Regions from separate parts of the Actinoallomurus sp. NBC_01490 genome, predicted to be linked through region 1. Evidence: riboswitches for the same ligand, from Rfam matches in the RefSeq annotation. Region 1 holds a riboswitch; the other holds the start of a gene.
The links. A riboswitch is a leader RNA that binds a small molecule or an ion and turns the genes downstream of it on or off. The one in region 1 is predicted to bind cobalamin.

Region 1 (7,445 bases):
TGGACGTGCACGGCCTCCTCGAACAGTTGCCGCGACAGGTACAGGCGTGCCTCGGGCGCGTTCAGGTGGGCGTACAGGTTCAGCACCAGGTTGTTCGCCACGATGGTGTCGCCGGTGGCGAAGAACGCGACCAGCCGGTTCACCAGGTGCAGTTCCTCCGGCGTCAGCCGGGCCAGGTCGGCGAGGTCGGAGTGCAGGTCCACCTCCTCCACCGTCCAGGTGTTGCGGATCGCCGCGCGGAACCGGTCGTAGAAGTCCGGATAGCGCATCGGCCGCAGCGTCAGATCCATACCGGGGTTCAGCAAACTCATTGGCACGCCTCGCAGGCCTCGGGGTTCTCCAGGGAGCAGGCGACCGCTTCGGCCACCGGGGTCACGGTCGTCTGGGCGATACGCGTCGCCGGGCGTGACCGCAGGTAGTAGGTGGTCTTCAGGCCCGAGCGCCACGCGTAGGCGTACATCGAGGACAGCTTGCCGATGGTCGGGCTCGCCATGAACAGGTTCAGCGACTGGGCCTGGTCCACGTACGGCGTCCGGGCGGCGGCCAGGTCGATCAGCGCCTTCTGCGGGAGTTCCCACGCGGTCCGGTACAGGGCGCGCAGGTCGCCGGGGAGCTCCTCGATCCCCTGCACCGAGCCGTCGGCGCGCTTGATCGCGTCGCGGACCCGCGGCGTCCACAGCCCCCGCTTCTTCAGGTCCGCCACCAGGTAGGTGTTGATCTGCAGGAACTCCCCCGACAGCGTCTCGCGCTTGAAGACGTTGGACACCTGCGGCTCGATGCACTCGAAGCAGCCCGCGATGGAGGCGATGGTCGCGGTCGGCGCGATCGCCACCAGCAGCGAGTTGCGCAGCCCGACCTGCCCGATCCGGGCGCGCAGCGCGTCCCACTCGGCGGCGTGCACCGGCGCGGCGTCCGGCCAGTGGTCCGGGTGCAGGACGCCGCGGGCGGCGCGGGTCCGGCCGTACTCGGGATGTGGGCCGTACGTGGCCGCCAGCGCCGCCGACTCCCCGTACGCCGCGAGCGCGATCTCCTCGGCGATGCGGGTGGACAGGGCCAGCGCCTCGGCCGAGTCGAAGGGCAGCCGGAGCCGGAAGAAGACGTCCGCCAGGCCCATCACGCCGAGCCCGACCGGCCGCCACCGCCGGTTCGCGTTCGCGGCCTCCGGCGTCGGGTAGAGGCCGCGGTCGATCGTACGGTCCAGGAACCGCACCGCCGTACGGGCCGTCGCCCGCAGCCCCGCCCAGTCGACCCCGTCGTCGGTCAGGTGCGCGGCGAGGTTGATCGAGCCGAGGTTGCACACCGCGGTCTGGGAGTCGTCGGTGACCTCCAGGATCTCGGTGCACAGGTTCGACAGGTGCACTACGTTGCCGGGCTCGGCGGTCTGGTTGCAGGCGCGGTTGGCCGCGTCCTTGAACGTCATCCAGCCGTTGCCGGTCTGCGCGAGAGTGCGCATCATCGCGCCGTACAGCCGCCGCGCCGGGATCTGGCGCACGAACCGGCCGTCGGCCTCGGCCGCCCGGTACGCCCGGTCGAACTCCTCGCCCCACAGGTCGACCAGCTCCGGCGCCTCTTTGGGGTCGAACAGCGACCAGACCTCATCGGCCTCGACCCGGCGCATGAACTCATCCGGCACCCAGTTGGCCAGGTTGAGGTTGTGCGTACGCCGCGCGTCCTCGCCGGTGTTGTCGCGCAGTTCGAGGAACTCCTCGACGTCGGCGTGCCAGGGTTCGAGGTAGACGCACGCGGCGCCCTTGCGCCGCCCGCCCTGGTTGACGGCGGCGACCGACGCGTCCAGGGTCCGCAGCCACGGCACGATCCCGTTCGAGTGGCCGTTCGTGCCCCGGATCAGCGATCCCCGGCTGCGGACCCGGCTCCAGGAGATCCCGATCCCGCCCGCGTACTTGCTGAGCCGCGCGACCTGCCCGTACCGCTCGTAGATCGCCTCCAGCTCGTCGCGCGGTGAGTCGAGCAGGAAGCAGGAGGACAGCTGCGGGCGGGCGGCGCCGGAGTTGAACAGCGTCGGCGAGCTCGGCAGGTACGCCAGCCGCGACATCAGCCCGTACAGCTCGGCGGCCTCCCCCACGTTCCCGGCCAGTCCGCACGCCACGCGCAGGAAGAAGTGCTGGGGCCGCTCCAGCACCCGCCGCGTCGTCGGATGCCGCAGCAGGTACCGGTCATAGACCGTCCGCAGCCCGAAGTAGGTGAACCGGTCGTCCGCGCCGTGGTCCACCAGGGCGTCCAGCGCCGCCGCCTCGCGCGCGACGAACCCGGCGGTCTCCTCGTTCAGCAGGCCCTGCTCATAGGCCGCCGCGACGGACTCGGTGAACGTCACCGGCCCGGTCTCCTCGGCGATCGACCGGGCCAGCAGGCGCGCCGCCACCGTCGAGTAGGCGGGGTCGGTGATCACCAGCGCGGCGGCCCGTCGTACGGCCTCGGCCAGGTCGCCGGCGTCGCCGACGCGGAGCGGGTCGGCGTCCGGCAGACCGGCGCAGGCACGCTCGATCTCCGCGGCGAGCGTGCGCTCCGGATCGGCGTCCGACGTGGGCGGCGCGATGAGCTGTTGTGTCACGTGCTCTCTTCCTCGCGAGCTTCTTTCACTGGGTTCCCTCTCACACCGTTTTGCCGCAGGAGGCACAGGCGCACCAGGAACACGAGAACCATACATGTAGTGGCATCAGCACGACAGCACCCCTAGATGTTGGGGGTGTCGTCGACTGTGTCCCTGTACGCGGGCGTGCCGAAGACTCCCGGCGGCCGACCTGCCGGGAGTCGTCTCGCGTGGAGCCTTATGCCGTGGCCGGTGCCTCCGCGGACCGTGGTTCGCCGGCGGTACGGGCGAGCAGGCGCTCGGCCATCGGCGCGAAGCACAGGCCGATCGCGGCCCACATGATCGCCTGGGCGGCCACCGAGTACAGGCGGAAGGAGAACAGCACGTCCGCCGGGAAGCCCGGGTAGACGATCCCTCCCTGCGGGTTCCTGAGCGGCGGCGGCGTCTCCGTCGCGTGCCGGCCGTACTCGTGGACGTTCGCCGACAGGTGTCCGAACGAGGGGAGCGCGAACATCACGATGCCGAGCGCGACGACGCAGGCCAGCCCGGCCAGCAGCGTCGCGTTCCAGTTTCCGAACCGGGGCCTCAGCTTCTGCCCCAGCCAGACCGCCAGGACCAGGAACGCGATGGAGAACCCGACCATCAGCAGGTACAGGCCGCCCCGCGCGCGGATGGTCTCCTCGTGACCGATCGCGGGCGGGTCGGCCGGGTACTTGACGAAGGGGATCAGGTAGAAGCCCAGGAAGCCGCCGAGGGCGACCAGCAGCGCCAGCGTCCGTGGCCGCAGGTTCCCGGTGCGGCCGCAGGCCAGCAGGTAGGCCACCGCGTACAGGCCGCCCATCGCGGCGCCGAACACGATGACGCCGGCGCCGATCCCCACGTTGGCCTGGACCGTACGGCTGAAGAGGTCCGGCTCCGCGGCCTCGGGGGTGATGCCCGCCGCCTTGTCGAGCAGGGCCTGGGCGGCGTCACGCCCGCTCTCGTAGTCGATGGCCGCCCGGATCTGCGGCTCGGCGAAGATCCGGGCGAAGACGAACGCCAGGATCCCTCCGATCGCGCCCACGAGCAGCCCACGCACGATGAATCGCCGTTCCACGGCGTACTCCTTCGGGTGCGGTGTCGCGGGATCAGTGGCAGGGGAACCCGAGGAAGTGGCGCGCGTCGTGCACGAACTCGTGGATGTACATGTTGTCGCCGAACACCGAGGTGGCGCCCTGGTCGACGCCGATGAAGTAGTACGCGGCCAGGCAGAGCAGCACGGTGCCGAACAGCCACAGAGCGGCCCGGGCGCCCGGCACGACGACGGGTGTCGTACGGGTGGTGGGCAGCGTCGAGGTGGTCATCGCAAGAGCCTCCTAAAGGGATCCGGCGTCCCTGTCACGGGTGGAGCGCTTCTGACGGCGGAGGGTCTGACTTTCCGGCCCGTGGGCCGGATCACAGTGGCGCGACCGTGCCGGATTTGCACCGGCTTCCTCTTACCATCACGTTCGTCCGGATCGTACGACCGGCGTTCCGGACCGTCAACAGCGCGGGAGGTCGCACTCCATGACCGAGCGAAGCGAGGGAATCAAAAGACGCGCCCCTGCGGTGACCCCTCCGACGAAGGAGGGCTCATGACCGTTCGTATCGTGCTGGTCAGCCACGCGGCCACCGCCACGACCCGGCAGGCCCGCTTTCCCGGTGACGACGAACCGCTCGACCCGCGCGACGCCGAGACGGCGACCGCCGGACAGGGAGTGCTGCGCCGCGTCACGACGACCTACCGGGGTCCGGAGGAACGCTGCCGGCAGACCGCCGACGCGCTCGGACTCGACGCGGTCGCCGACCCCGCGCTGGCCGACCTGGACGCCGGTGCCTGGCGGGGTACGACCCTCGCCGAACTGGAGGCGAGCCACCCCGCGGACCTGTACGCCTGGCTGACCGACCCCGGCGCGGCCCCGCACGGCGGCGAGTCCGTGTCCGCGCTGGTCGCCCGCGTGGCGCGCTGGCTGAACGAACTCCCCACCGGCCCCGCCCGGATCGCGGCCGTCACGCACCCCGCGGTCGTCCGCGCCGCCGTCCTGCACACCCTGGGCGCCCCGCCGGAATGCTTCTGGCGTCTGGACGCCGGCCCCCTGACCCAGACCTGGCTGAGCCGCGACGGCGGACGCTGGCGGCTACGCGAGACCGGTCACCCGCTGATCCCCCGCGGCCGCGCCTCCTAGGGCGCGTCTCAGGTCTCGTCGTCGCCCCAGACGCCGGTGACCAGGCGGATGTAGTGGCCGGCGGGCGGCAGGCCGGGGTCCGGTGCGGCGCCGAGCATGGCCAGGGACAGGTGGGCGTGCGTCTCGGCGACTTCGGCGAGGGCGTGCCGGCCGCCCGCGGTGTACCAGTTGGCGACGCCGCTGCACATCTGCAGCAGGGCGAGCCGCGCCACCGAGGGGTCCGGGACCTGGAACGTGCCGGACGCCTGGCCCTTCTCGATGACCGATTCCCACAGGTCCTCGTACTCGTCGCGGAGCGCGACGATCGGACGGCGGCGCTCCGGCGAGAGCGCGCGCAACTCGGTGTCGACCACGAGCGTTTCGGACCGCCGCAGGGCATGAGCCACGACATGGGTCTGCACCAGGCCGTTCATCGCGGCCACCGGTGAGGGTGACTCCGTCAGGACCTGGCCGGCCGCGGTGAGCAGCCGGTCCAGGCTCGTCTGCATGATGTCGACGAGCAGGTCTTCCTTGGTCCCCATGTAGTGGTAGAGCGTCGCCGAGGACAGGCCGGCCGCGTCGGCCAGCTCACGGATGCCCGTCCCGTGGAAGCCCTTGGCGGCGAACAGCGCGACCGCGGCGGCGCGGACCCGGCCGTCCGGCTGGGGCGGCCGGCTCACTGGACGTTCCACCGGTAGCGGGTCCAGCCGCCGACGGGCTCGGCGCCGATGCTCCGGTAGAAGCTCTCCGCCGCGTCGTTGCCGTGCGCGACGTCCCATTCGAGGCGGCCGCGGGTCAGCGACCGCAGGGCGGACAGCAGCTCGCGGCCCAGGCCGTACCGCCGGTACTCGGGCTTGATGTACAGGTCGTCCAGCCAGATGCCGGGCCGGGTGTCCCAGGAGGAGAACGTCGGGTACCACAGCGCGAACCCGGCGACGGCGTCCGGCTCGTCCGGTGGCGAGGCGATGTGGGCCCAGGCGACCGGATGCTCCCCGAACAGCGCCTCGTAGGTCTCCTGCCGGTCCAGCCGCACCCGGTCGGCGACGCCTTCGTGCGCGGCGTGGGCCAGCAGCAGGGCGCAGATCTCCTCGAAGTCGGCGGGTTCCGCGGGTCGTACGGGCATCAGACCTCCTCGAGCCGTCCGCCGACGAGGGTGGCCAGCACGCGGATGCCGGCGATGTCCTCGGTGGCGGTGGACGTGGGATCCGCGGACAGTACGGCGAGGTCCGCGAGCTTGCCGGGGGTGATGCTGCCCTTGCGGCGCTCCTCGAACGCGGCGTGGGCCGAACCGAGGGTGTAGGCGTGCAGCGCCTCCAGGGGGGTGACTCCCTCCTCGGGGACGAACGGCCGACCGCTCTCGGTCCGGCGGCCGACCATGGCGTGCATGCCGAGGAGCGGAGCCCCGCGTACGACGGGCCGGTCGGAGCTGCCGGGGACGACGAGGCCGGCGTCCAGGAGGGAACGGTGCCGGTAGCACCAGCGCACGCGTTCCTCTCCGAGCGCCGCGCGCATGCCGTCGCCGATCTGGCCGACGAAGGTGTGCTGGGGCACCGGGATGACGCCCAGCTCGGCGAGGCGGGCGACCTGGCCGGGGCCGGCCACCCCGCAGTGTTCGATGCGGTGCCGGGGATCGGGGCGCGGGAACCGGGTCTGCGCCTCCTCGAAGGCGTCCAGGACCAGGTCGATGGCACGGTCGCCGATGGCGTGCGCGGCCACCTGCCAGCCCGCCGCGTGCGCGCCGACGATGCGTTCCCGCAGCTCTTCGGCGGGGAGCTGGAAGTAGCCGCGGTTGCCGGGCTGGTCGGCGTAGTCGTCGTGCATCGCCGCGGTCCGGCCGATGAGCGAGCCGTCGGCGAACACCTTCACCGCGCCGAGCCGCAGCCGGTCGTCGCCGAACCCGGTGCGCAACCCCAGGTCGAGCCCGAGCGCGCCCGGGGCTCCCTCGATCGGGTGGATGGTGTCGCCGGTGGCCATCAGGCGTACCCGGACGCCGAGTGCGCCGCCGTCGAGGGCGTCCTGATAGGCGGCGGCCTCGGTCGGTGAATGGCCGATCCAGCCCAGCCCGATGCCGGCCTCGGTGCAGGAGGTGATGCCCTCGGCGCGGTAGTGCTCGCTCGCGGCGGCGATGGCCTGGACGAGCTGCTCGCGCGGCAGCGGGTACCGCAGGTCGCGGACGAGCTGCTGGGCCGCCTCCTCCAGGAGCCCGGTGTCGGGGTGGACGACGCCCCCGTCCGGCGGCCGGTCGCCGATCTCGCGCAGCAGCCGGCCGCCCACCACCGACATGTGCGCGGAGGTGTGCCGCAGCCAGACCAGGTGGTCGGGCGCCACGGCGTCCAGGCGGTCGCGGTGCGGGTGGCCGCCGAGCTTGTTCTGGTCGTAGCCGGAGCCGATGATCCAGGTGCCCGGCGGCTGGCTGCGGGCGCGCTCGGCGACCGCGTCGTACACCTGCTCCAGGGTGTGCGTCGGCGGGGTGGACAGGTCGAGCTCGGTCAGCGAGAGACCGAAGAGGATCATGTGGTTGTGCGCGTCGTCGAAGCCGGGCACGACCGTCGCTCCGGCCAGGTCGACGACGTCGGCGGCGGTGACGCCGTCCAGCTCGTCGTCGAGGGCCACGATCCGGCCGTGGTGGATGCCGATCCGCCGGGCCGAGGGGCGGGCCGGGTCCACGGTGACGGCCGACAGGTTCGTCAGGATCGTGTCGATGCGCATCAGGT
Region 2 (7,445 bases), 3.5 Mb from region 1:
CACCACGCCCGCCGTCGCGTCGTAGCCGAACAGGTAGTCCACCGTCGCGGCCAGCTCGAACGCGCCCTTGTAGCCGTGCCGGCGCATCGCCGCGATCCAGCGCGGGTTGACCACCCGGGCGCGGAACACCCGGTGGGTCTCCTCGCCGAGCGTCCTGGTCCTCACCTGTTCCGGCAGCGCCGAGTCGCCGACGTACGCGGCCGGGCTGCGGCCCGTCAGCGTGCGGACCATGGCCACCATGCCGCCGTGGTACTGGAAGTAGTCGTCGGAGTCGACGATGTCGTGCTCGCGGGTGTCCTGGTTCTTGGCGGCGACCGTGATGCGCCGGAACGCCGCCTCCATGTCGCCGCGCGCCTCGCGCCCGTCGAGGCCGCGCCCGTACGCGTAGCCGCCCCACACGGCGTACACCTCGGCCAGGTCGCCGTCGTCGCGCCAGTTGCGCGCGTCGATCAGCGGCAGCAGGCCCGCGCCGTACGCGCCCGGTTTGGAGCCGAAGATGCGGCTCGTGGCGCGCCGCCAGTCGCCGTGCTCGCGTGCGTCCTCCAGCGCGTGCGCCCGCAGGTGGTTGTCGGGTTCGTCCAGCTCGGCGACGGCCGCGATCGCGTCGTCGACGAGGGTGATGACGTGCGGGAACGCGTCGCGGAAGAAGCCGGAGATGCGCAGCGTCACGTCGATGCGCGGGCGGCCGAGCTCCTCGCGCGGGACCACCTCGACGCCGGTAACCCGCCGGGAGGCCTCGTCCCACACCGGCCGCACGCCGATCAGCGCGAGGACCTCGGCGATGTCGTCGCCCTGGGTGCGCATCGCCGAGGTGCCCCAGACCGTCAGGCCGACGCTGCGCGGGTACTCCCCCGTGTCGGCGAGGTGACGGGCGATCAGCGAGTCGGCCAGGGAGACGCCGACCTCCCAGGAGTTGCGGGAGGGGATCGCCTTCGGGTCGACGGAGTAGAAGTTGCGCCCGGTCGGCAGCACGTTGACCAGGCCGCGCGTCGGCGAACCCGAGGGTCCGGCCGGGACGTACCCGCCGTCCAGCGCGTGCAGGACGGCGTCGATCTCGCCGGACGTGGCCTCCAGCCGCGGCACGACCTCGCGCGCCGCGAACTCCAGCAGCCGTACGACGTCCGGATCCGCCGACCCGAGCACCTCGGCGCAGACCGCCGGCGTCTTGGACGCGTCCCACCCGAGGGTCTCCATGCCGACCACGAGCCGCCGCGCGACCGCCTCGAGCAGGTCGACGACGTCCGAGGCGGTACGGGCCGGGCCGTCGGCGATCTCGGTGAGGCCGCCCGCGTCCGCCGGGGCGCCCGGCTCGGCCAGCAGCGCCTTCTCCTCCAGCCCGTACCGGGCGGCGACGGCCGCGCGCAGTCCCGGCAGCGCGCCGGATCCGCCGGTCCACACCTGGGCGGCCCGCAGCACCGCGAGCACGAGGTTGACCCGCTGCTCCGGGTCCGGCGCGTCGCCCAGGATGTGCAGGCCGTCGCGGATCTGCACGTCCTTGACCTCGCACAGGTACCCGTCCACGTGCAGGACGAAGTCGTCGAAGGCGTCGGCGTCCGGCTCGTCGGACACGTGCAGGTCCTGGTGGAGCTGGGCCGCCTGGACGAGGGTCCAGATCTGCGCGCGCACGACGGGCAGCTTGGCCGGGTCCAGCGCCTGGACCGTGGCGTACTCGTCCAGGAGCTGTTCGAGCTTGGCCAGGTCGCCGTACGTGTCCGCGCGGGCCATCGGCGGCACCATGTGGTCGACGACGACGGCGTGGCCACGGCGCTTGGCCTGGGTCCCCTCGCCCGGGTCGTTGACGATGAACGGGTAGACCAGCGGCAGGTCGCCCAGTACGGCGTCGGGCGCGCACTCCGCGGACAGGCCCAGGCCCTTGCCGGGCAGCCATTCGAGCGTGCCGTGCTTACCGAGGTGGACGACGGCGTCGGCGCCGAACGTCGCGTCCAGCCAGCGGTAGGCGGCCAGGTAGTGGTGCGACGGCGGCAGGTCGGGGTCGTGGTAGATCGCCACCGGGTTCTCCCCGAAGCCGCGCGGCGGCTGGATCATCAGCAGCACGTTCCCGAACCGCAGTGACGCGAGCACGATCTCGACCTTCCCCCGACCAACCGACCCCGACCGACCTCCCGGGCCGTCCGTGTACAGCTCGCCCGGCGGCTCGCCCCAGTGCTCCCGTACGGCCTCGCGCAGCGAGTCCGGGAGCGAGGCGAACCAGCGTTCGTAGTCCTCCAGCGGCACCCGCGCCGACGCGGCGCGGAGCTGTTCCTCGGTCAGCCACTCCACGTCGTGGCCGCCCGCCGCGATGAGCGAGTGGATCAGCTCGTCGCCGTCGGCGGGGTGGTCGCCGACCTGGTAGCCGGCCTCCTTGAGCGCGGTCAGCAGGCGTACCGCCGAGACCGGGGTGTCCAGGCCGACCGCGTTGCCGACACGCGCGTGCTTGGTCGGGTACGACGAGAGCACGATCGCGAGTTTCCGTTCGGCGGGTGGCGTGTGACGCAGCCGCGCGTGGCGCACGGCGATGCCGGCGACGCGGGCGGCGCGCTCGGGGTCGGCGACGTACACCGGGATGCCGTCGGGCCCCTCCTCCTTGAAGGAGAACGGCACCGAGATCAGCCGCCCGTCGAACTCGGGGATGGCCACCTGCATGGCCGCGTCCATCGGCGACAGCGCCGCGTCGGAGGCCTCCCACACCTCCCGCGAGGTCGTCAGGCACATGCCCTGGATGACCGGGACGTCCAGAGCAGCCAGCGCACCGGCGTCCCAGCCGTCAGTGTCGATGGTCGCGCTCCCCTCCTCACTCGCTGCGCGGGCGGCTCGTCCCTCACCGACCGCTCCGCTCGCTCGTCGGCTCGCCGCTCCGGCGGACGCACCGGCCGCGAGCACGGTGACCACGACGGCGTCGGCACGGCCGAGCAGCTCCAGCAGGCCCTCGTCGACCGAGCGCAGCGAGCCGCAGAACACCGGCAGGGCGTTGCCGCCCGCCGCCTCGATCCGCTCGCAGAGCGTGTCGACGAACGCCGTGTTGCCGGACAGCTCGTGCGCCCGGTAGAAGACGATCCCCACCGTGGGCCGGTCCGCCCGCGTCTCGTGCTCGCCGTGCACGCCGTACTCGGGCATCCGCTGCGGCGGCGCCCAGGGCTCCTCGTCGCCCGGCGACAGCATCCCGGCGAGGAAGCGGCGTAGTTCGCGCAGGTTGCCGACGCCGCCTTCGCGCAGGTAGTCGAGGGCCTCGGCCGCGACGCCGGCGGGAACGGTGGACAGCGCCATCAGCTCGGCGTCGGGCGTGGCCTCGCCGCCCAGCGCGACCAGCGGCAGGCCGCGCCGCCGCAGGTCCTCCACGCCCTCGCGCCAGGTCTTCAGGCCGCCCAGGAGCCGGACGACGACGGCGTCGGCGTCCGCGCAGAGGGCGTCGAGGTCGGCGAGGGCGAGCCGGGTGGGGTTGCCCGTGAGGTACCCGGCGGAGCGGGCCGACAGCAACTCGGTGTCGGCGGTGGACAGCAGCAAGACACGCACGTGTGGGTCCTTCCCTCGGGGGTCCTCGCCCCGGCTCGGGTGCCGATCGCCGACGGCGGGAAGTCTCCTGACTCTCGGGTCACCGCACACCCGCGGCCTTCCGGCTCGTCGCCGTGGCCGTACGTGCGGGTGCGCTACCCGATCACAGTTGCGGGACAGCCCCGGAATCGCACCGGGTTCCTTGCCTCGCCGTCGCGCGGCCAGTCTACGAGAGGGAGATTCGCCACGGCAGGGGCGCTACGTGCCGTTCGTCGCGGTTACCGTGGTGGACATGAGCAGCTCGGCTCTCATCGCGGAGCGTGCCGACGTGACACCGCCGGCGCGCGTGGCGCCGCTGGTCGCCCGCTACTCCGGCTACCGCTACGAGGGTCTGCCGGCGGGCACGCACCGGGGGTTGCCCTCCCAGTACGTCACCGTGGTGCTCAGCCTGGGCAAGCCGACCCGTACGACCCAGCCCGGCCGTGATTCGGACGCGACGGGATTCGCGGCGCTCGCCGGGGGGATGCACACGCGCCCGGTGCTGATCGAACACGACGGCGACCAGTACGGCGTCCAGCTCGACCTCACTCCGCGGGGAGTCAGGACGCTGCTGGGGATGCCGGCCGGCGAGCTGTCGTCGACGGTCGTCCCACTCGACGGGCTCCTGCGCACGCGGGCGGGTGAGCTGATCGAACGCCTGGCCGAGTCGGCCTCGTGGCCCGCGCGGTTCGCCGTCCTCGACGAGGTGCTGTCCCGCGACGCCGGCCGGCCGGGCGCGCCGTCGGACGAGGTGCGCCACGCCTGGGAGCTGATCACGCGGAACGCCGGCCTCGTGCGCGTCGCGGACATCGCCGCCGAGGTCGGCTGGAGCCGGCGGCACCTGGCCGCGCGGTTCACCGCCGAGTACGGCCTGACGCCGAAGGAGGCGGCACGCGTCGTACGGTTCCAGCGGTCCAAGCGGCTGCTGTCGCGGCCGGACCGGCCGGCGCTCGCCGAGGTCGCGGCCGTGTGCGGCTTCTATGACCAGGCGCACCTGGCGCGCGAGTGGAACGAGCTCTGCGGCTGCCCGCCCTCGGCGTGGCTGACCGGCGAGGATCTCCCATTCATCCAAGACGGGGGCGAGGACGCCGTCGGACGATAGGGCCATGAGCGAAACCATGATCTGGCCGTCGTTCCGCTACTCCGACGCCCACGCCGCCATCCGGTTCCTGGTCGACGCCTTCGGCTTCGAACGCGTCGCCGTCTATGAGAACGGTGACCGCGTCGACCACGCCGAACTCCGCTGGCCGCTCGGCGGCGGCGTCATGCTCGGCAGCTCCTCCCGCGAGGACAGCTCCATCGCCGGTCTGCCGGCCGGCACCGGATCGGTCTACGTCGTGACCGATGACGTGGACGGCCTGTTCAAGCGGGCGTGCGCGGCCGGTGCCACCGTCGTACGGGAGCCGCTCGACGAGCCGTACGGGCGCGGTTTCACCGTGCGCGACCCCGAGGGCGTCTTCTGGAGCTTCGGCACCTACGCGGGGGCGGGGAGCTGACCCTACGGCGTCACCACCGGGCAGCCGAGCCACTGCTCGACGCGGCTCGGTGGTGGCGTCGTCCCCTGGGAGACCGCGAGCCGCAGCGGTGCGAAGTCGCCCTGCGGCCGCTCCGCCGCGAGGCGACCCAGGAACGCCGACGTCGACAGCAACACGCTGGCCCGGTGCCGCCGCACCCCCTCGGCGACCAGGGGGATCGAGCGCTGCCGCGAGTCGAGGATCGCGCACGAGCCGGTGAACAGCGGAAGGAAGATCGTGTTGCGCAGGCCGACCGGGTCGTAGGTCTTCGACACCGAGAACAGCACGTCGTTCTCGCGCAGCCCGAACGGCTCCATCGCCAGGTAGGACTCTTCGGGGTCGCGGTGGGCGTACGTCGCGGCGTGCTGGCCGTACGCCGGTGCGTCGGGCAGCACCGGGTGCGGGTCGGCGGAGGCCGCGGCGGGCAGCGCGCCGATCAGCTCGACCGGCGTGATCGTATGAGGATGGCGTCCGGGCGTGCAGACCGCGAAGGCCGCCGGGGGCAGCGCCGAGGCGTCCGGATCGGCCAGTACCGCGACCGCGCCGATGCGTACGGCGCCGAGGAAGGACCAGACGAGCTCCATCGAGCCGGGCAGCGCGATCGCCACGCGGTCGCCCGGCGCGACGCCGTACGCGCGCAGCAGTGACGCGACGCGGGCCGCGCCCCGGTGCACCTCGCCGTGGGTGTAGACGTCGTCACCGCACAGGAACGCGGCCCGTTCAGACCAGCCGAACGCGTGCGTCCACTGCCTGAGCACCTCCGCCAGATTCGCATCCGGGGATGGTCCGGGCATGCGCGCTCCTCCCCATCGTGGGCCCCCCAGCGACACTAGGCCGGGCGGCCGTGCCGGGACAGACCCGGAGCGTGATCAAATAGATTCTGAGGAGGCCATCTGTGGACACCCTTCGGGTCGCGTTGATCGGTTATGGCACCGGAGGTGCCGTCTTCCACGCTCCGCTCATCTCCGCCGCGCCGGAACTCGAACTGGCCGCCGTCGTGACGGCCGACCCCGACCGGCGGGCGAGCGTCCGCAGCCGGTACCCGGACACGGAGATCCTGGATCGTACGGACCCGGTGTGGGCGGGTGGATACGACCTGGTGGTGGTCACCACGCCGAACCGCTCGCACGTCTCCCTCGCCCGCGCGGCGCTCGACGCCGGCCTGCCGGTCGTGGTCGACAAGCCGGTCGCCCCGACCGCGGCCGAGGCGCGGTCGCTCGCCGGTGGCCCGCTCGTGGTCCCCTTCCACAACCGGCGCTGGGACGGCGACTTCCGCACGGTCGCCCGGCTGTGCTCGTCGGGCGCGCTGGGCCGGGTGCTGCGGTTCGAGTCGCGGTTCACCCGCTGGCGCCCGCAGATCAAGCCGGGCTGGAAGGAGACCGCCGACCCGGCCGCCGCCGGCGGCGTCCTGTACGACCTGGGGTCGCACCTCATCGACCAGGCGATCACCCTGTTCGGCCCGCCGTCTTCGGTCCACGCGGAGATCGACGTCCGCCGCCCGGACGCGGAGGCCGCCGACGACGCGTTCGTGGCCCTGACCCACGCGAACGGCGTCCGGTCGCACCTGTGGATGAGCGCCATCAGCGCCGACCTGGGCCCGCGCTTCCGCGTGCTCGGCGACAGGGCGGCGTACACCTCGTACGGGCTGGACGGCCAGGAGGCCCAGCTCCGCGACGGCCGGACACCGGACGACCCCGGGTTCGGCGTGACACCGCCGGAGGCGTACGGGCTGCTCGGCACCCCGGGCCGGACACAGCCGCACCCCACCGAGCACGGCCGCTACCAGGACTTCTATCCGGCGGTCGCCGCCGCGATCCGCGGCGAGGCACCCCCTCCGGTGACGCTGGACGACGCCGTCGCCGGCCTGGAGGTCATCGAGACGGCGCTGGGCCGCGTGCTCTAGATGAGTCGTCCGCGGGTGTCCGCGCGACCGGGAATGTTCGCTCCCGCGCGTAGTCTCGACCGATGACGGGCGGAGCGTGTTCCGGCGTCACGGCGCCGGGGGCGGGTCGGCGATCGGGGTGTTCTGGGCGGCGGCCAGCCACCAGGTGCCCTGCCGTTTGATCAGGACGTACATCGCCATCTCGGAGAAGCCCGGCTCGGTCAGGGCCCGCCGGCGGATGTGTGCGACGGCCACGCCCGGCGCCGGCGCGAGGACCTGGACCGGCTCGAACCGCGAAGGCGGAGCGACTCTCTTCGCCATGAGCTTGTGGTGGATCTCGTTGAGCGGCGTGTAGCCCGCCAGCGTGCGCCCGTAGGGGCTGCCCCAGAGGATGTCTCCGGCGAACATCCGGTCGTACTCGTCCGCGTCGACGGTGTCGCCGCCGGCCTGGAGCGTCTCGATGAGCCGCTCCACCGCCGCAGAGGCCTCGGCGTCCTCCGCGGGCGAGTGCAGGTGCGGCC

Region 2: it holds a riboswitch for cobalamin, as region 1 does, so the genes downstream of both, cobN (cobaltochelatase subunit CobN) here and OG417_RS51950 (CbtB domain-containing protein) in region 1, are expected to answer to the same signal.

The regions. Positions count from the first base shown of each region.
Region 1 is NZ_CP109433.1:11,236,682-11,244,126, forward strand. Features, by position in the region: gene OG417_RS51935 (ribonucleotide-diphosphate reductase subunit beta) at 1-311, opposite strand, end outside; gene OG417_RS51940 (ribonucleoside-diphosphate reductase subunit alpha) at 308-2,569, opposite strand; gene OG417_RS51945 (CbtA family protein) at 2,787-3,644, opposite strand; gene OG417_RS51950 (CbtB domain-containing protein) at 3,676-3,891, opposite strand; cobalamin riboswitch at 3,931-4,085, opposite strand; gene OG417_RS51955 (histidine phosphatase family protein) at 4,162-4,752, shown strand; gene OG417_RS51960 (TetR/AcrR family transcriptional regulator) at 4,761-5,411, opposite strand; gene OG417_RS51965 (GNAT family N-acetyltransferase) at 5,408-5,854, opposite strand; gene OG417_RS51970 (amidohydrolase) at 5,854-7,440, opposite strand; gene OG417_RS51975 (acyl-CoA thioesterase) at 7,440-7,445, opposite strand, start outside.
Region 2 is NZ_CP109433.1:2,909,295-2,916,739, reverse strand. Features, by position in the region: gene cobN (cobaltochelatase subunit CobN) at 1-3,510, opposite strand, end outside; cobalamin riboswitch at 3,571-3,693, opposite strand; gene OG417_RS14060 (helix-turn-helix domain-containing protein) at 3,782-4,630, shown strand; gene OG417_RS14055 (VOC family protein) at 4,635-5,024, shown strand; gene OG417_RS14050 (AMP-binding protein) at 5,027-5,836, opposite strand; gene OG417_RS14045 (Gfo/Idh/MocA family oxidoreductase) at 5,938-6,945, shown strand; gene OG417_RS14040 (NAD(P)H-dependent oxidoreductase) at 7,033-7,445, opposite strand, start outside.